Linked DNA regions of Thermosynechococcus vestitus BP-1. Each later gene encodes a partner of the first gene's protein in a complex. Links are inferred from orthologs where the notes say so. Each region holds a gene or a part of one and is shown in the gene's direction. Other genes may lie near its edges.

The links.
Region 2: the proteins of ndhC (region 1) and TLL_RS03415 are in contact, whole or in part, in a cryo-EM structure (PDB 7NYH), measured with the Escherichia coli proteins. The link is inferred for Thermosynechococcus vestitus BP-1 from one-to-one orthologs.
Region 3: the proteins of ndhC (region 1) and nuoH are in contact, whole or in part, in a cryo-EM structure (PDB 6KHJ), measured with the Thermosynechococcus vestitus proteins. Residues at the interface, in WP_126986108.1 of Thermosynechococcus vestitus: Gly6 (codon at 1,093), Tyr7 (codon at 1,096), Glu8 (codon at 1,099), Tyr9 (codon at 1,102), Phe10 (codon at 1,105), Gly12 (codon at 1,111), Phe13 (codon at 1,114), Leu14 (codon at 1,117), Ile16 (codon at 1,123), Cys17 (codon at 1,126), Ser18 (codon at 1,129), Pro21 (codon at 1,138), Ala24 (codon at 1,147), Leu25 (codon at 1,150), Ala27 (codon at 1,156), Ser28 (codon at 1,159), Leu31 (codon at 1,168), Arg32 (codon at 1,171), Pro33 (codon at 1,174), Ser35 (codon at 1,180), Arg40 (codon at 1,195), Leu41 (codon at 1,198), Thr42 (codon at 1,201), Thr43 (codon at 1,204), Tyr44 (codon at 1,207), Glu45 (codon at 1,210), Ile51 (codon at 1,228), Gly53 (codon at 1,234), Ala54 (codon at 1,237), Trp55 (codon at 1,240); in WP_126985484.1 of Thermosynechococcus vestitus: Gln8 (codon at 2,536), Lys26 (codon at 2,590), Trp29 (codon at 2,599), Leu30 (codon at 2,602), Pro33 (codon at 2,611), Met34 (codon at 2,614), Met37 (codon at 2,623), Leu38 (codon at 2,626), Leu83 (codon at 2,761), Ile84 (codon at 2,764), Phe85 (codon at 2,767), Lys86 (codon at 2,770), Glu87 (codon at 2,773), Asp88 (codon at 2,776), Val89 (codon at 2,779), Leu90 (codon at 2,782), Pro91 (codon at 2,785), Ala92 (codon at 2,788), Thr100 (codon at 2,812), Ala104 (codon at 2,824), Val107 (codon at 2,833), Ile108 (codon at 2,836), Phe111 (codon at 2,845), Leu112 (codon at 2,848), Tyr114 (codon at 2,854), Ile115 (codon at 2,857), Ile125 (codon at 2,887), Ser126 (codon at 2,890), Leu128 (codon at 2,896), Phe133 (codon at 2,911).
Region 4: the proteins of ndhC (region 1) and TLL_RS06525 are in contact, whole or in part, in a cryo-EM structure (PDB 6ZJN), measured with the Thermus thermophilus proteins. The link is inferred for Thermosynechococcus vestitus BP-1 from one-to-one orthologs. Residues at the interface, in WP_096411116.1 of Thermus thermophilus: Glu45, Ser46, Asn48, Pro50, Ala51, Gly52, Glu53; in WP_223903221.1 of Thermus thermophilus: Met26, Thr27, Asn29, Gly31, Pro32, His34.

Annotation. Positions count from the first base shown.
Region 1 is NC_004113.1:1,490,340-1,494,702, forward strand. Bases 1-2,758 are described here. They hold ndhC (photosynthetic/respiratory NAD(P)H-quinone oxidoreductase subunit C), read left to right. Parts: upstream 1-1,077; coding sequence 1,078-1,440; downstream 1,441-2,758. Other genes in these bases: TLL_RS07235 (hypothetical protein), read left to right, coding at 1-32; TLL_RS07240 (carbohydrate kinase family protein), read right to left, coding at 1-963; TLL_RS07250 (NAD(P)H-quinone oxidoreductase subunit J), read left to right, coding at 1,476-1,982; dprA (DNA-processing protein DprA), read left to right, coding at 1,989-2,758. Also shown: more of dprA, read left to right, coding at 2,759-3,116; TLL_RS07260 (DUF3288 family protein), read left to right, coding at 3,158-3,442; TLL_RS07265 (J domain-containing protein), read right to left, coding at 3,439-4,005; TLL_RS07270 (WecB/TagA/CpsF family glycosyltransferase), read left to right, coding at 4,096-4,363. UniProt on the Escherichia coli protein: NDH-1 shuttles electrons from NADH, via FMN and iron-sulfur (Fe-S) centers, to quinones in the respiratory chain. The immediate electron acceptor for the enzyme in this species is believed to be ubiquinone.
Region 2 is NC_004113.1:686,213-690,567, forward strand. Bases 1-2,750 are described here. They hold TLL_RS03415 (NADH-quinone oxidoreductase subunit J), read left to right. Parts: upstream 1-949; coding sequence 950-1,552; downstream 1,553-2,750. Other genes in these bases: nuoH (NADH-quinone oxidoreductase subunit NuoH), read left to right, coding at 1-318; ndhI (NAD(P)H-quinone oxidoreductase subunit I), read left to right, coding at 348-938; nuoK (NADH-quinone oxidoreductase subunit NuoK), read left to right, coding at 1,562-1,867; TLL_RS03425 (HhoA/HhoB/HtrA family serine endopeptidase), read left to right, coding at 1,941-2,750. Also shown: more of TLL_RS03425, read left to right, coding at 2,751-3,110; TLL_RS03430 (DUF3326 domain-containing protein), read left to right, coding at 3,112-4,125; TLL_RS03435 (DUF4351 domain-containing protein), read left to right, coding at 4,149-4,355. UniProt on the Escherichia coli protein: NDH-1 shuttles electrons from NADH, via FMN and iron-sulfur (Fe-S) centers, to quinones in the respiratory chain. The immediate electron acceptor for the enzyme in this species is believed to be ubiquinone.
Region 3 is NC_004113.1:682,898-687,470, forward strand. What follows is about bases 1,606-4,573. They hold nuoH (NADH-quinone oxidoreductase subunit NuoH), read left to right. Parts: upstream 1,606-2,514; coding sequence 2,515-3,633; downstream 3,634-4,573. Other genes in these bases: TLL_RS03400 (dihydroorotase), read right to left, coding at 1,606-2,324; ndhI (NAD(P)H-quinone oxidoreductase subunit I), read left to right, coding at 3,663-4,253; TLL_RS03415 (NADH-quinone oxidoreductase subunit J), read left to right, coding at 4,265-4,573. In the rest of the region: TLL_RS03395 (UDP-glucuronic acid decarboxylase family protein), read right to left, coding at 1-485; more of TLL_RS03400, read right to left, coding at 1,011-1,605. UniProt on the Escherichia coli protein: NDH-1 shuttles electrons from NADH, via FMN and iron-sulfur (Fe-S) centers, to quinones in the respiratory chain. The immediate electron acceptor for the enzyme in this species is believed to be ubiquinone.
Region 4 is NC_004113.1:1,337,455-1,342,020, forward strand. Bases 755-3,715 are described here. They hold TLL_RS06525 (NAD(P)H-quinone oxidoreductase subunit H), read left to right. Parts: upstream 755-1,623; coding sequence 1,624-2,808; downstream 2,809-3,715. Other genes in these bases: TLL_RS06520 (glucose-1-phosphate adenylyltransferase), read left to right, coding at 755-1,535; TLL_RS06530 (peroxiredoxin-like family protein), read left to right, coding at 2,838-3,428; TLL_RS06540 (DUF697 domain-containing protein), read left to right, coding at 3,603-3,715. Outside these bases: TLL_RS06515 (hypothetical protein), read right to left, coding at 1-102; more of TLL_RS06520, read left to right, coding at 246-754; more of TLL_RS06540, read left to right, coding at 3,716-4,566.

The DNA of each region.
Region 1 (4,363 bases):
TCTCTGAGGATGATCCCGAAGCCATTGCCTGACCTCAGCAAGGGTTGGTTGGCCCGCGATCGCTCCCCGTTTTGTTGTCACTAGCGCCCCCACCACCGTGGCAAATTCTAAACAGGCAACCTGCCATGCGGGATCACGGTAGGTTTCTGGAGTGCCCTGCAATAATTGGGCAATCCAACCCGCAACAAAGCCATCACCGGCACCAGTGGTATCCACAACTGACATCGAGGGTGGTTGTAATTCCCCTTGATTTTCGTGCCAAAAGTAGCGAATCGCTTGATCCCCGTCAGTAATGACCACCCCATGGTCAGGCGCTCTCCCCCAAAGGGCACGATAAACAACTTGGGGATCACTGTCGGAGAAAAATAATTCTGCTTCTTCCTTGGCAAGTTTCAGGAAATGCGCCTGGGCCAGAAAAGGACAAATGCGCTCAGGAGCAACCCTTGGATCAGACCAAAAGATGGGTCGCCAATTGGCATCAATGAGAATAAGGGTACCTTTTTGCCGCAGTTGGTGCACCAGATGTGCAATGGTGGTGGCGGTGGGTTCACTGGCGAGTCCGAGGGTCCCAGTGACAAAAAATCGTGCCCCAGTCAGTAACAATGGCGAGACCTGCTGGCCACAGAACTGCATATCCGCAAAGACAGAGGTTCCCGCTGGGGCAAACCCGACAAACTGGCGATCGCCCTCCACCAGTTGAACCCGCACTTGCCGCGTTGGCAGCCCAGCTACCCGCTCAACCGCTTCGATATTGACCCCCAAGGCGGCCAATTCGGCACAGGCTCGCTCCCCCAAGGGATCCTCCCCCACAGCCCCTAAAAAGGCCGCACTCACGCCCAACTTCACTAAACCACAGGCAACATTAGCCGGGGCACCCCCGAGAAAACATTGGGGGGGATCCGGGGGAATTTCTAAACAGTCAAAGAGAACTTCGCCAGCACAGAGGACAGTGGGTTGGGACATTGCTAATGATTCGCTATTGGGGAATTTAGTTTTTTCTATTGATCCCTAGCCTAGCGATTGCTAGGGGAGTGTGTCAAAATGGTAGCGATTCCAAGATTGAGGGACACTGCAACTGTGTTTGTTCTCAGTGGTTACGAGTATTTTCTCGGCTTTTTGATTATTTGTAGTCTGGTACCGGTACTGGCCTTGGCTGCTTCTGCCCTATTACGCCCCAAATCGGGGCGGATGATCCGCCTGACGACCTACGAATCGGGGATGGAACCCATTGGTGGCGCCTGGATTCAGTTTAATGTGCGCTACTACATGTTTGCCCTCGTCTTTGTCATTTTTGATGTGGAGACGGTCTTTTTGTATCCCTGGGCAGTGGCCTTCCATCAGTTGGGATTGCTGGCCTTCATTGAAGCCTTGATTTTCATTGCCATTCTGGTCGTGGCTCTGGTCTATGCATGGCGCAAACGTGCCCTTGAATGGTCCTGAGTGAGTCGATAGCCGTTTAAGTTGGAGCAGCGAACATGAGTGACACCCCGGAAGCCCCCATTGTTGAAGCTGGCCCTGTCGGCCGCCTCCTACAGTCTCAAAACCTGAGTGTGGAATCCCTTGGTAGGGATGCCTCTGGCGTAGAAATGATCAAAGTCGATCGCGATCGCCTGCTGGCGGTGTGCCAGACCCTCTATGCCGATGGCTTTAACTATTTGCGGTGTCAAGCCGCCTATGATTCGGGCCCCGGCCAAGACTTGGTGAGTACTTACCACCTGATCAAACTCAGTGATAATGCCGATCGTCCCCCAGAGGTACGCATTAAAGTCTTTGTGCCGCGGGATGATCCCCGTGTGCCTTCGGTCTATTGGATTTGGAAAACAGCCGACTGGCAAGAGCGGGAGTCCTACGATATGTTTGGCATTGTCTATGAGGGGCACCCAAACCTGAAGCGCATCCTCATGCCGGAGGATTGGGTGGGTTGGCCCTTGCGCAAAGACTACATCACCCCTGACTTTTACGAATTGCAGGAAGCCTACTAAGCCCCCTTGGTTCCCCCTGATGCTGCCTACTGGTATAGCTGGTCACAAGTACCCGGCCTGGGTCCGGTGTTACTCAAGCGCCTCTGGGAACACTTTGGGGATTTGAAAACGGCTTGGCAAGCGCCCATAGCAGCTATTGGACAGGTAGAGGGGATTGGTCCTAAACTCCAAGGGGCGATCGCCCACTATCGGAAGCAGTGCCAACCCCTCACTCTCTACGAACACCACTGCCAGCTCAATCCCGACCATTGGGTACTGAGTGATCCCCGTTATCCACCGCTGCTGCGGGAAATTCCTGATCCACCACCCTTGCTTTACTATGGTGGCAACCGTATTTTAGAAATTCTCCGTCAACCCACACCAACCGTTGCCATTGTCGGTACCCGTGATCCCTCAGAATATGCCGAACGGTGGGCGCACAAGCTGGGGTATGCTCTGGCTCAGGCTGGCTTGACTGTCGTTTCGGGAATGGCTGCAGGCATTGACGGTGCAGCCCATCGTGGCTGCTTAGAGGCTGGCGGTGCCACCCTGGCGGTCTTGGGGACAGGGGTGGATATGATCTACCCGCAGGAAAATCGTCCCCTTTATTACCAGATCCATGAACGCGGCGGATTCTTGAGCGAGTACCCCAGGGGCGTGGGTGCCGATCGCTCCCAATTTCCTCGCCGCAACCGCATCATTGCCGGCCTGTGTCGGGCGGTGATTATTGCGGAGGCTCCCTACAAATCCGGTGCTCTGATTACGGCTCGCTATGCTGCTGAGTATGGTCGCGATGTCTATGTGCTGCCGGGGCATCTGGATAACCACCGTGCCAAGGGTGCCCTTAGTTTAGTGAATCAGGGGGCACACCTTATCTTGGGAGAAGAAGCTCTCCTTGAACAATTATTAGGGCATACACCCCCCCTTGATCCGACACCATTCTCAGCCCCATCCCCAACGCTATCGCTCCCGCAGCAACAGATTTTGGAGGCGATTCAGCAACTGAGTCAAGGCAGCCAGAGTGTTGCCTTCGACGACATTGTGCAGCGAGTCTGCTTGGACACGGGCGTTGTCATGGCGGAATTAATCCACCTAGAGCTGATGGGCTACGTAGAGCAGCAGCCAGGGAATCGCTATCGCAAAACTGGCTGTTAAAACATTTCATAAAACATTTCACTTGTCACTTGGAGGCTGAAATGACCAACTCCCAGAACCTACAACATCCTCGCGAAGCTCAAGATCGGTTAGTCCTCGAGCGTCTACAGCAAGAGGGCATCAGTGATTACAACTTGGCGGAATTGGGGCGATTGCTGATTCGCTACGACGGCTTCCCCGGCGCCGAGACAAATAAGAAATTAATGGCCGAGCTGCTCGAAAAATGGCAACTTACGCAGGAAGAACTCTTTGAACGTACCCGTGCCATCCACGCTCGCGGCGGCGTTTACAAGGTGGGCAGCAATAAACAGGAGGATTGGACTTAGATTGCTTTGCCGTAGAGGCGATCAAGGGTGCGAAAGTCCTTTTCGACTTCTTGCCAAAGCTGACGGTTATCCGGGTCTACTTTTAGAGCTCGGTGCAGGTATTCCCGTGCCGCTTGGGGTTGGCGATCGCGAATGAGTTGCCGCGCCCAGCACTGATAGGTAACGGCTTGCCACTGCCTTACTTCTGCATCCTGGGGCAGTCGACTGGCCAAGCCTTCCACAAGGGAGATGGCACGTTGATAGCAGCGATATTTGAGGAATTCCTGAAGTTGGCGGTAGCTGGCGTGTTTCAGTTCAATGTCAAAGGCAGAGGGCGGTGGCGGTGTTTGTGGCGGGGGAGTTTGCGGTTCTGATGGGATGGGGGTAGGGCGAAAGGTGGGCAGCACCTGCACTAGTTTTTCATAGGCCTGTTGGAGGAGAATAAACTTCTCATGGGCCGTGCGATCGCCGGGGTTGACATCGGGATGGTAGCGTCGTGCGAGCCGTCGATAGGCGGATTTAACTTGGGCTAAGGACGCTCCCTGTGACAGCTCCAGAATGCGATAGCACTCCTCTAGATTCATTCCGCAGGGCACAACATGACATCTGCTTTGCATTGTCGGATGTTCACTTTAGTTCTGCAACCAATGTCCTACGCTGGAATCAAGTCAAACATGCGAAGTAGCCCCAAGGTGCAGTCGGCGCATATTTTAGGAACGCGGATTGATGTCACCACCTACAGCAAAGCCTGTGATCTCATGGCTGAATGGATTGGTCAAGGCCAGGGGGGCTATGTGGTGGCGGCCAATGTCCATGTGGTCATGACGGGGGTGTGGCGATCGCCCTTCCAGCGGGTGGTCAATGGTGCCCAACTGGTGACTTCTGACGGCATGCCTTTGGTGTGGGGCCTACGGCTCTTGGGTTTTCCGGAGGCAGAGCGGG
Region 2 (4,355 bases), 800 kb from region 1 along the record:
TCAGCACTCTTGGTCAGTGTTCTCTACTTCGGCGGTTGGAGCTTCCCCATTCCCCTAGAAACCATTGCCAATCTCCTCGGGGTGAGTGAAACCAATCCCTTTTTGCAGATTGCCTTTGCAGTGCTGGGCATCACAATGACCCTGATTAAGGCCTACTTCTTCGTCTTTTTGGCGATTCTGCTGCGCTGGACGGTGCCCCGTGTGCGTATTGACCAACTCCTAGACCTTGGCTGGAAATTCCTATTACCAGTGGGTCTAGTGAATTTGCTGCTGACCGCTGGCTTAAAGCTCGCTTTTCCCGTAGCCTTTGGCGGTTAAGAAACTCCCGATTTCTACGAGGTGACACCATGAAATTCCTCAATCAGATTACCAACTATGCCAAGGAGGCAGTGCAGTCTGCTAAGTATATTGGTCAAGGCCTCTCCGTGACCTTCGATCACATGCGGCGGCGGCCGATAACAGTGCAGTATCCCTACGAAAAGCTCATCCCTTCAGAACGGTTCCGGGGACGGATTCACTTTGAGTTTGACAAGTGCATTGCCTGTGAAGTGTGTGTGCGCGTTTGCCCCATTAACCTGCCTGTGGTGGATTGGGTCTTCAATAAAGAGCTCAAGAAGAAAGAACTGAAGCACTACAGCATTGATTTCGGCGTGTGCATCTTCTGTGCCAACTGTGTCGAATACTGTCCCACCAATTGCCTTTCGGTAACAGAAGAATACGAACTGGCCACCTACGATCGCCATGAGCTGAATTACGACAGTGTTGCAATGGGACGCATTCCCTACAAAGTCACCCAAGACCCAATGGTGACTCCAATCCGTGAGTTTGCCTACCTGCCAGCTGGGGTGATGTCTGGCCATGATTTGCCTGCGGGTGCCCAACGGGCGGGAGAGCGTCCCGAGGCGATCGCCAACACTGCTAAATCCTCTGAGAACTAGGAGTTGTTGTTGTGGACTTAGCCACCCTGACCCAAACGATTACCTTCTTTGCCCTTGCTGCTGCAGTCATCATTGCTGCTCTTGGCGTTGTGCTTCTAGACAATGTTGTCTATTCTGCCTTTTTGCTGGGGGGAGTGTTCCTGAGCATCGCTGGGCTGTATATCCTTATGAATGCTGATTTTGTCTCAGCGGCGCAAATTCTCATCTATGTTGGTGCCGTAAACGTTCTCATCCTGTTTGCCATCATGCTCGTCAATAAGCGCGAGACCTATACCCCAGTGCCAGGGCGTTGGCTACGGCAAGGGGGTGCCGCAGTGGTCTCCCTTGGGGTCTTTGCCTTGCTGACAAAAATGATTTTGCAAACCCCTTGGCAACTCAGCTCCGTGCCCCCCACGCCTGACAGCATCACCACCATTGGCCAGCACTTTTTCAGCGATTTCCTCTTGCCCTTTGAGTTGGCCTCGGTCTTACTGCTGATGGCTTTGATTGGGGCAGTGGTTCTTGCACGCCGCGAACTGGTCCTGGAACCGGAACCCATCCTAGGGGAAGAGGTGGTTCCCCCCTTGGAGTTACCGGAACGTCCCCGTGAACCTGTCGCTTTGTCTGAAAAATAGGGAAAGACGATGCAGTTAACCTATGTTTTGATCTTGGCAGCACTGCTGTTTTGTATTGGCATCTATGGTTTGGTTACCAGTCGCAATGCCGTGCGTGTCCTCATGTCCATTGAGTTGCTTCTGAATGCGGTTAACCTCAACCTGATTGGTTTTGCCAACTATCTGGATGGCCAGCAAATCAAGGGGCAAGTCTTTGCAGTATTTGTGATTACTGTGGCAGCCGCTGAAGCCGCCGTGGGTTTAGCGATTATTTTGGCCATCTATCGCAACCGCGACACTGTTGATATGGAGAAATTTAACCTCCTGAAGTGGTAGGCTAGGAGCTGGAACTTGCTTCCCTCAATTGCCGTCTATCTTCAAGAGCCAGTGTCAGCAAAAGGGCAAACCTATGACAGTGCGTCTTGGTAAATCGGTCACCTACCTCTCGTTCATGGCATTGGGGGCAGCCGCTGCAATGTTTGTCACCCACTTGATGCCAGCGTCAACGCCCTTGGTGACCCCCAGCTTGGCACAGTTACCGGCACCGCTGCCAGCGGGAAATGACACTAACTTTATTGCCCGTGCTGTTGAACAGGTGGGGCCTGCCGTGGTGCGGATTGATGCTTCCCGTACGGTGCAGACCCGTGTGCCAGCTATTTTTAATGACCCTTTCTTTCAGGAATTTTTTGGGCCAATGATGCCCCCCCGCAGCCGTGAAGAACGGGGTCTAGGGTCTGGTTTTATCATTAGTAGCGATGGCCTGATCCTGACAAATGCCCACGTGGTAGATGGTGCTAACCGGGTGCGAGTAACCCTCAAAGATGGCCGCACCTTTGAGGGTCAGGTGCTTGGTCAAGACCGTCTGACTGATGTGGCGGTGGTCAAGGTGAATGCGAGCAATTTACCGGTGGTGCGTCTGGGTAATTCTGATCATTTGCGCCCTGGGGAGTGGGCGATCGCCATCGGTAATCCGTTGGGTCTCGATAATACGGTGACCGCAGGCATTATCAGTGCAACCGGACGCTCGAGCGGCGATATTGGTGTGCCTGATAAACGAGTGGGCTTTATTCAAACCGATGCAGCTATTAACCCCGGTAACTCTGGCGGCCCCCTGTTGAACCAGCGGGGAGAGGTGATTGGCATGAATACTGCGATCATTGGCGGTGCCCAGGGCTTGGGATTTGCCATTCCCATCAACACAGCCCAGCGAATTGCCAATCAACTGATTGCCAATGGTCGCGTAGATCACCCCTTCTTGGGTATTCGCATGACCAATCTTACCCCTGAGGTGCAGCAACGCCTCAACACCAACCCCAATAGTCCTGTGCGCGTGGAGGAAAGTTCGGGTGTGTTGATTTTTGAAGTGCTACCCAACTCTCCCGCTGCCCGTGCGGGTCTGCAACCTGGAGATGTGATCCGTCGTATCAATGGCCAAACCATCACTAAAGCAGATCAAGTGCAGCAAATCGTGGAAAGCACAGGCATTGGTCGCACAATGGAACTGGAAGTGCGCCGTCGTGGCCAGACGGTGATCGTGGCTGTCCAGCCGGCTCCCCTCCCAGCCCAGGCCATTCGCTAACGTGCTGACGGCAGTTCTGATCATTCCAACGGGCATTGGGGCTGCCATTGGCGGGTATGCAGGGGATGCGATTCCCGTTGTTCGTGCCTTGGCCCAGGTGTGCGATCGCCTGATTACTCACCCCAACGTTCTGAATGGGGCGATGCTCTATTGGCCACTGCCCAATGTTTGGTATGTCGAGGGCTATGCCCTTGATGAGTTTGCCGTTGGCCATTGGGGATTGCTGCCACCCCGCCCGAATCGTGTTGGTCTGTTGCTAGATGCCGCGATGGAAGCGGATCTCCAACTTCGCCATCGTCAAGCAGCGGCGGCCTGTTCTGCTACCTTGGGTTTAACCATTACTGAACCGGTGATTACCGATGAACCGTTGGGGGTACAGTTACAAACCGCTGCCTCCGGCACAACATGGGGCACTGTGGCGAACCCCGCCAGTTTATTGCGGTCGGCAGAAAAACTGATTCAAGGGGCTCAGGCGGAGGCGATCGCGATCGTGACTCGCTTTCCTGATGATCCAGGTACAGAAGCATTGCACCACTACCGTAGTGGCCAAGGCGTCGATCCCCTGGCAGGGGCAGAAGCAGTCATTAGTCATTTGGTTGTCCAGCACTTTCAAATCCCAGCAGCCCATGCCCCAGCCCTGCAACCATTACCCCTAGAGGAGAGTGTACATCCCCGTGCCCTTGCCGAAGAAATTGGCTATACCTTTTTACCCTCCGTGCTGGTGGGGTTGAGTCGTGCTCCCCGCTATAGCTTCAGTGCCCCGCAAGCCCTGTGGCGACAGGACGTAGATGCAGTGATTGTACCCGCCACTGCACTTGGTGGACGGGGAATCCTGGCTTTTGCTCATCAAGGTATCCCCATCATAACGGTAGCTAACAATACCACAACCCTCAATGTTACAGGTGCCGATTTGGGGATAGAAACAATTCCTTGCCAATCCTATGCTGAGGCTATTGGCGTACTGAGTGCGATGAAGGCGGGAGTCTCTTGGCAAACAGTTGTCACAGCAACCTAAAGTTGCCATTGAGCCTGGCCCTGATGCCGCTCACGGTGTTATCCGCAGCAGAGATGCCGAGAGTGGCGAGGTTATTGGCTGAGCGCACTCACACAGAGGCGGTGCCAAGGCCAGAAGTCATAATAGAGTTAATCACGACGATTGTGCTGTACAAGTTCACGGAGCTGAGTCGGGAGGAGGTGTTGCGGATGCTGGGGTTTACCACTGAGGAATTGAAGCGGACACGGTTT
Region 3 (4,573 bases), 810 kb from region 1 along the record:
TTGTTTTGGCGGTGGTAGTCAAAGGTCAGCGTTTCTGCCACTCGCTTGCCTTCGTCATAGCAGGAACGGATACCAATGGGGTTGACATTCCCCCAGTAGGACTCAGGTTGGGGATGCACCAACGGGTCACCATAGACTTCCGAAGTTGAGGCCAGGAGAAATCGTGCCTTCACGCGTTTGGCCAACCCCAGCATGTGAAGGGTACCCATAACATTGGTTTTAATGGTTTTGACGGGGTTGTACTGGTAGTGAACCGGCGAGGCGGGGCAGGCCAAGTGATAAATTTGATCCACCTCAAGGCGAATTGGATCGGTGACATCATGGCGGATGAGTTCAAAGTTAGGATGACCTATCCAGCGCAAAATGTTGCGCTTTGTACCAGTGAAGTAGTTGTCTAGGCAAATGACCTCATGACCCGCTTCCATCAGCCGATCCACTAGATGGGAACCAATAAACCCAGCGCCGCCTGTAACCAGAATACGCATTGTGTTATCTAAAAAATTATGAGTGACGTTCTGTCTTTGCCTTAGATTAGCATGAGTTTATCAGAGGCCAGCAATGTCTGATTCTGGTCCGCTTCTAGTGCGCGATCGCTCCCCCTGGCAGTGACCTGTACCCGCCGGCGCTAGCCCCCAAGGACAGCAGGCCCAACCCCTAGAGAACACCCTACAAAACATCATGAACATCATTGAAGGGCTGATCCATGCTCCTAGGGATCAATAGGGCTAGGGAGATTGCATTACCGCCATTGATGCTGGCCAGCAGCAGTATTCAGTGGAAATCCTCTTTGTACAACGATTGACAAGGGCTGCCCCCTACCCTGTCAATTTCTGGCACCCGTGATTGACTCCTCAGTGATACCATTCGCTGACAACAGAAACCGCAACAGTCTAGCGTTGTTATTGAGGTTAGTTGTTTGAGGGAATGTCCCACGCGGATTATCCGTATCATTGGCAACCGCCGAATCAGAGGAAGTTTTTGTAGATTTAACCGGTATTTGGCCAATTCCCCTAGCCCAAGCCAAACTTGAGAGCACGTCCACGCACACTGGTATTCACCCGCCCTTGGCTAAACACAACCTCACCATTGACAAAGGTGTAAACTGGCCACCCCGTCAATGACCAGCCCTCAAAGGGACTCCAGCCACACTTGGTGAGAAGTTCCTCACGGCGCACTGGGCGATAGGTGTGCAAATCCACCAGCACCAGATCCGCATCGTAACCGGGGGCAATTTTCCCTTTGTTGGGAATTTCATAGGCGGCAGCAACCGCAGTGGACATCCAACGCACCACTTGGGGCACAGTACAGCGGCCTGCCATCGCTTGGGTCAGCATCAGCGGCAAGGAGGTTTCTACCCCCGGCATACCAGAGGGGCTTTGGGGATAGGGCTGCGCCTTTTCCTCTAGGGTGTGGGGGGCATGATCGGTGGCAATAAAGTCAATCACCCCATCCAATAGTCCTTGCCAGAGCTTTTTATTATCTACTGCTGTGCGCAGGGGTGGGTTCATTTGCGCAAGGGAACCGATTTTGGCGTAAGCCTCTGTGGTTAGTAGCAGGTGTTGGGGGGTGACTTCTACTGTGATCCAAGGACGCTTGTGCTCGCGCAGAAAGTCCACTTCAATCCCTGTGGAAAGATGGAGAATGTGCAGGCGGCGTTCGTATTTACGGGAGAGGGTCACTGCTAACTGGGTGGCGTTGAGGGCAGCAATCTCATCTTGAATTTGCGAGTGTATGGCCACATCGGTAATGCCCGCAAATTGTTCGCGGCGGGCACGGATGCGACCCTGATCTTCGGCATGGACAGCAATGAGGCGCTTGCCCTCACTAAAGATACGGTCTAAAATTGGCTCCTCATCCACCAAGAGGGGTCCGTGCATTGACCCCATGAAAATCTTGATGCCACAGACGGGGTGGACGGTGTTGAGAACGGCCAGGTTATCCTTGGTGGCGCCAATAAAAAAACCATAATTAACGACACATTTGGCAGCAGCACGAGCCAGTTTGTTCTCTAGGCTAGCCTGATCAATGGTCAGGGGACGGGTATTGGGCATCTCCAAAAAGCTGGTGACCCCCCCCTTGGCACAGGCACAACTGGCGGTGAATAAATCCTCTTTGTGCTCTAAGCCCGGTTCGCGAAAATGCACCTGCGGATCAATCACCCCCGGCAGTAGGGTTAAGCCTGTTGCATCAATCACGGTATCGCTGGGGTTCACAGTGACAGTCTCTGCCACTTCTGCAATGCGATCGCCCTCAAGGCGCACCTGTTGCTGTCGCAGTTCTCCCTCTGGGGTACAAATCACTGCATTTTGGATCGCGATCGCCACCCTGTGCTCCTTAAAAATTGGCCCTCTCGCTTTATCCTACTGACATCTAAGAGCCAAAGAGACAAGATATAAACTATAAATATCTATAATACCTGTGGTGATAAAAATTTGCCCCAGATCTATCTTCCCAACGGAAATAAAACCCTTATACTGTAGAGCGTGTCTGTAGGTGGGGCGCGATCGAATCGCTATGGAATCTGGTATTGACTTACAGGGGCAGTTTATTAGTGCGTTGCAATCCCTTGGCCTCTCCCATGATCTGGCCAAGCTACTATGGCTACCCCTGCCAATGTTAATGATGCTAATTGTGGCTACGGTGGGCGTCCTGGTGGCCGTTTGGCTAGAACGGAAAATTTCTGCTGCTGTGCAACAGCGGATTGGTCCTGAATACATTGGCCCATTGGGAATTTTGGCACCCTTGGCCGACGGCCTAAAACTGATCTTTAAGGAAGATGTTCTCCCCGCAAATAGCGATCGCTGGCTGTTTACCCTTGGTCCAGCAGTGGTCGTGATTCCCGTCTTTTTGTCTTACATCATTGTCCCCTTTGGCCAAAACCTACTGATCTCGAACTTGGCAATGGGGGTCTTCCTCTGGATTGCCCTGTCAAGTATTGCACCCATTGGCCTGCTGATGGCGGGCTATGCCTCCAACAACAAATACTCCCTGCTGGGGGGACTGCGGGCAGCGGCCCAATCCATTAGCTATGAAATTCCCCTTGCCTTGGCAGTGTTGGCAGTGGCCATGATGTCCAATGGCTTGGGCACGGTGGAAATTGTTGAGCAGCAGTCGCAATACGGCATCCTCAGTTGGAATGTCTGGCGGCAGCCCATCGGCTTTTTGGTCTTTTGGATTGCCGCTCTGGCAGAGTGTGAGCGCCTCCCCTTTGACCTGCCGGAAGCCGAGGAAGAACTCGTGGCTGGCTACCAAACGGAGTACGCTGGCATGAAATTTGCCCTCTTTTACCTGGGTGCCTACGTTAACCTTGTGCTTTCAGCACTCTTGGTCAGTGTTCTCTACTTCGGCGGTTGGAGCTTCCCCATTCCCCTAGAAACCATTGCCAATCTCCTCGGGGTGAGTGAAACCAATCCCTTTTTGCAGATTGCCTTTGCAGTGCTGGGCATCACAATGACCCTGATTAAGGCCTACTTCTTCGTCTTTTTGGCGATTCTGCTGCGCTGGACGGTGCCCCGTGTGCGTATTGACCAACTCCTAGACCTTGGCTGGAAATTCCTATTACCAGTGGGTCTAGTGAATTTGCTGCTGACCGCTGGCTTAAAGCTCGCTTTTCCCGTAGCCTTTGGCGGTTAAGAAACTCCCGATTTCTACGAGGTGACACCATGAAATTCCTCAATCAGATTACCAACTATGCCAAGGAGGCAGTGCAGTCTGCTAAGTATATTGGTCAAGGCCTCTCCGTGACCTTCGATCACATGCGGCGGCGGCCGATAACAGTGCAGTATCCCTACGAAAAGCTCATCCCTTCAGAACGGTTCCGGGGACGGATTCACTTTGAGTTTGACAAGTGCATTGCCTGTGAAGTGTGTGTGCGCGTTTGCCCCATTAACCTGCCTGTGGTGGATTGGGTCTTCAATAAAGAGCTCAAGAAGAAAGAACTGAAGCACTACAGCATTGATTTCGGCGTGTGCATCTTCTGTGCCAACTGTGTCGAATACTGTCCCACCAATTGCCTTTCGGTAACAGAAGAATACGAACTGGCCACCTACGATCGCCATGAGCTGAATTACGACAGTGTTGCAATGGGACGCATTCCCTACAAAGTCACCCAAGACCCAATGGTGACTCCAATCCGTGAGTTTGCCTACCTGCCAGCTGGGGTGATGTCTGGCCATGATTTGCCTGCGGGTGCCCAACGGGCGGGAGAGCGTCCCGAGGCGATCGCCAACACTGCTAAATCCTCTGAGAACTAGGAGTTGTTGTTGTGGACTTAGCCACCCTGACCCAAACGATTACCTTCTTTGCCCTTGCTGCTGCAGTCATCATTGCTGCTCTTGGCGTTGTGCTTCTAGACAATGTTGTCTATTCTGCCTTTTTGCTGGGGGGAGTGTTCCTGAGCATCGCTGGGCTGTATATCCTTATGAATGCTGATTTTGTCTCAGCGGCGCAAATTCTCATCTATGTTGGTGCCGTAAACGTTCTCATCCTGTTTGCCATCATGCTCGTCAATAAGCGCGAGACCTATACCCCAGTGCCAGGGCGTTGGCTACGGCAAGGGGGTGCCGCAGTGGTC
Region 4 (4,566 bases), 150 kb from region 1 along the record:
GGTATAGCGAATACCCAAGCGATCGCACCACGCACAGACTGTTTCGACCGATACGCCGTAGTCCGCCGCCAGATCCGCGATCGCGATGTCCACAAATCCCATGCTGCCACTCCCCGCTTGGGATCAACGACCAAGTATCATTATCATGCCATTGCGTAGCTTCTTTACCAAAAGGCGCCCCTTGGCAAAGATGAAGTGCCACCACAGCGTACACTGTTCATGTGGCCGTTCAGATGGAGTTTTCAATGAAACGAGTCCTGGCGATTATCCTTGGGGGCGGTGCCGGAACACGTCTGTATCCCTTGACCAAGCGTCGCGCTAAGCCTGCGGTTCCCCTTGCTGGAAAATATCGCCTCATTGATATTCCGGTGAGCAATTGCATCAACTCCGAAATCCATAACATTTACGTCCTTACCCAATTCAACTCGGCCTCCCTCAATCGTCACATTGCCCGTACCTACACCTTTCCCGGCCTGACGGGCGGCTTTGTCGAAGTTTTGGCCGCCCAACAAACCCCCGAAAATCCCAACTGGTTTCAGGGCACGGCTGATGCGGTACGTCAATACCTGTGGCTGTTGGCGGACTGGGATGTGGATGAATACCTGATTCTTTCAGGAGATCACCTCTACCGCATGGACTATCGCCTGTTTGTCCAACGCCACCGCGACACCGGCGCCGATGTTACCCTTTCCGTTCTGCCGGTGGAGGAAAAGGCCGCCTCTGGTTTTGGCCTCCTTAAGGTGGATGGTACGGGGCGAGTAACTGACTTTCGCGAGAAGCCCACCGGGGATGCCCTCCGGGATATGCGAGTGGACACAACCCGCTATGGCCTAACCATCGAGGAAGCCCATCGCAAACCCTACATTGCCTCGATGGGGATTTATGTCTTCAAGCGGCAAGTCCTCATTGACCTTTTGCAGCAGATGGCCGATGCCACGGACTTTGGCAAAGAAATCATCCCCGCTGCAGCCCGTTCCCACCTTGTCCAAACCTATCTTTTCAATGGCTATTGGGAAGATATTGGCACCATTGGCTCCTTCTACGAAGCCAACCTTGCCCTCACCCAACAGCCGCAGCCGCCCTTTAGCTTCTACGATGAAAACGCCCCCATCTATACCCGTCCCCGCTATTTGCCCCCCAGTAAGATTCTCAGTTCCACCATCACGGAGTCCATCATTAGTGAGGGCTGTATCCTCAAGGAATGCCAAGTTCACCGCTCGGTCTTGGGCGTGCGATCGCGGGTGGAATCCGGCTGTGTCATTGATCACTCCCTGCTGATGGGGGCAGACTACTACCAAGACTCAGCTCAGCGCAGCCAGCTACGGCTGCAACATAAAATCCCCATCGGCATTGGGGCCAACAGTGTCATTCGCCGGGCAATTGTGGATAAAAATGCCTGCATTGGCCGCGATGTCAAAATCATCAACAAAGATAACGTTGAAGAATCCAATCGAGAGGATCAGGGATTCTATATTCGCAGCGGTGTGGTTGTCATCATCAAAAATGCCGTGATTCCCGACGGCACCATTATCTAAGCCATAAGCAAATTTGAATTGGCAAGCGCTGAAAACCTGTGTAGCATATCAACAGTAAGCCTCCAACCCTCTAGCGGAACTGCCATCTATGCCCAAGATAGAGACTCGCACTGAACCCATGGTCATCAACATGGGGCCGCACCATCCCTCAATGCACGGGGTGTTGCGATTAATGGTGACCCTTGATGGCGAAGATGTGATTGACTGCGAGCCGGTGATTGGCTACCTCCATCGCGGTATGGAGAAAATTGCCGAAAACCGCACTAACATCATGTTCATTCCCTACGTCAGTCGTTGGGACTATGCCGCAGGAATGTTTAACGAAGCGGTCACCGTTAATGCGCCAGAAAAATTGGCGGGGATTCCTGTGCCCAAACGCGCCAGCTATATCCGCGTGATCATGCTGGAGTTGAACCGCATTGCCAATCACCTCCTGTGGTTAGGCCCCTTCTTGGCGGACGTGGGTGCCCAGACGCCCTTTTTCTATATCTTTCGCGAGCGGGAGTACATCTACGATCTCTTTGAAGCCGCCACAGGGATGCGCTTCATCAACAACAACTACTTCCGCATCGGGGGAGTGGCCGCCGACCTCACCTATGGCTGGGTAACGAAATGCCGTGACTTTTGCGACTACTTCCTACCCAAAGTTGATGAGTACGAGCGCCTGATCACCAACAACCCCATCTTTGTGCGTCGTCTACAAGGGGTGGGCAAAATTAGCCGTGAGGAGGCCATTAACTGGGGGCTATCGGGGCCGATGCTGCGGGCATCTGGTGTGAAGTGGGATCTGCGCAAGGTGGACCACTACGAGTGCTATGACGATTTTGACTGGGATGTCCCTGTGGCCACTGAAGGCGATTGCCTTGCTCGCTACATTGTCCGTATTCAGGAAATGCGCGAATCGGTGAAGATCATTCGCCAGGCCTTGGATGGCCTGCCCGGTGGCCCCTACGAAAACCTAGAAGCTAAACGGATGCTTGAGGGTGCCAAATCAGAGTGGAACGGCTTTGACTATCAGTACATTGGCAAGAAGCTGTCTCCCACCTTCAAAATTCCTAAGGGGGAGCACTATGTGCGGGTTGAATCGGGCAAAGGGGAGCTGGGCATTTATCTCATTGGAGATGACAACGTCTTCCCTTGGCGCTGGAAGATTCGTCCACCGGATTTCAATAACCTGCAAGTGCTGCCCCAATTGCTGAAGGGGATGAAAGTGGCCGATATTGTTGCTATCCTTGGCAGTATCGATGTGATTATGGGATCCGTCGATCGCTAGGCACCTGTCAAGCCACCGGCGAGGAAGCTATGGCTGTTCAATTACCGTTCCTGACCTCCACCAACTTCAGTGGCCTCTTTAATGAGCGGTTTTGGCAAAATGCCTGGCCACTGCCCCCCCAAAATGAACTGAAGCGGGGGGCGCTGGTTCCAGACGTGGCGCTACCTGGTGTCGGGCTAAGTGACCGCGTTCGCCTTTCAAATGAGTGGAAAAAGCAGCCACTCCTGTTGGTGTTTACCCGTATCTTCACAGCGCATCAATACTGCCCGCTGTGCTACCCCTATCTCAAGACCTTGAATGAAAACCATGAAACCTTTCAAGGCAAGGGCGTGGCTGTTCTCGTGGTCACCAGTACCGATGCCCAGCAAAGTGAGAAGGTCAAGGCGGATATGGCCCTAAAGATGCCCCTGCTCTATGACCCCAGTTGCCAAGTCTTTCGCAAATACCGCACGGGTCAAGCCTTGGGGGCACCGTTGCCGGCCCAGTTTCTCATTGACCAGGAAGGCAAGCTCCACTACAAGCATCTCTTCTCGTTTTTAGAACCCAATGCTCCCCTAGAGCGCCTGTTTCAGGAAATTGACGCTTTAGCTCAGGGGGCAACAGTAACGACAGCAGCCTAGGGGCGATCGAAACTCGCTAGGATAGAAGGTATCCCTTTGGGGCTGTAGCTCAGTCGGATAGAGCGAGCGCCTCCTAAGCGCTAGGCCGTGCGTTCAAATCGCACCAGTCCCGTCCTCGGCCTTAGAATAAAAGGCAAATATCTGTAACGTCTTTGTAATGTCAGTATTGCGTCTGTGATAGAGCGATCGCCCGCGCATTCTCTCCTGACGGAGCTTCAAGGGACCATTGATGACCTTGAGGACTACCAAAGCGCCCTTAGCTATGAAGCAGCCAAGACTGCTCTGGAAAAATTGCTGTGGGAGTGCAAAGCCACGGGCACCGGAAAAGCCTCCCTCCGGCGGGCGATCGCCGACCTCGAAGCCATGCTCGACAAGCTCCACCATGGGGTGGTGCAAATTGCTGTCTTTGGCATGGTGGGGCGGGGAAAGTCCTCCCTGCTCAATGCGCTGCTCGGGGAACCCTACTTTGCCACTGGACCCATTCATGGCGTTACCCAAGAGGAAGCCAGTGCCCTTTGGCAAATCTCTGAGGCCCAGCGGGGCAATCCCATTCGCCTGATTGATACACCGGGGTTAGATGAAGTCAATGGTGCCGCCCGCGAGCAACTGGCACGGCAGGTGGCTGCCCAAGCGGATTTGATCCTCTTTGTCATTGCCGGGGACTTGACCCGTCTTGAATACCAAGCCCTTAGCGAGTTGCGGCAAGCCGGCAAGCCAATGATTCTGGTCTTTAACAAGGTGGATCAGTATCCAGAGGCCGATCGCGCGGCCATCTATGCCAAAATCCGCGATGAGCGCGTCAAGGAACTCCTCTCCCCCGAAGAAATTGTCATGGTGGCGGCAGCACCCCTTGTGCCCCAGGTGCAGCGGGATAGCCAAGGACGGGTACAGGTGAAAATGACGGTCGGTCCTCCCCAAGTGGAATCCCTCAAACGGAAAATCTTGGAGGTCCTAGGGCGGGAAGGGAAAGCTCTGATTGCTCTCAATTCAATGCTCTTTGCCAATCGAGTGAGTGAAGAATTGGCCCGCTACAAGCTGGAACTGCGGGATCAGGAGGCCAACCAACTGATTTGGAAAGGGGCTGTTGCTAAGGCGCTGGCGATCGCCCTCAACCCAGTCACCGTTCTCGATATGGTCA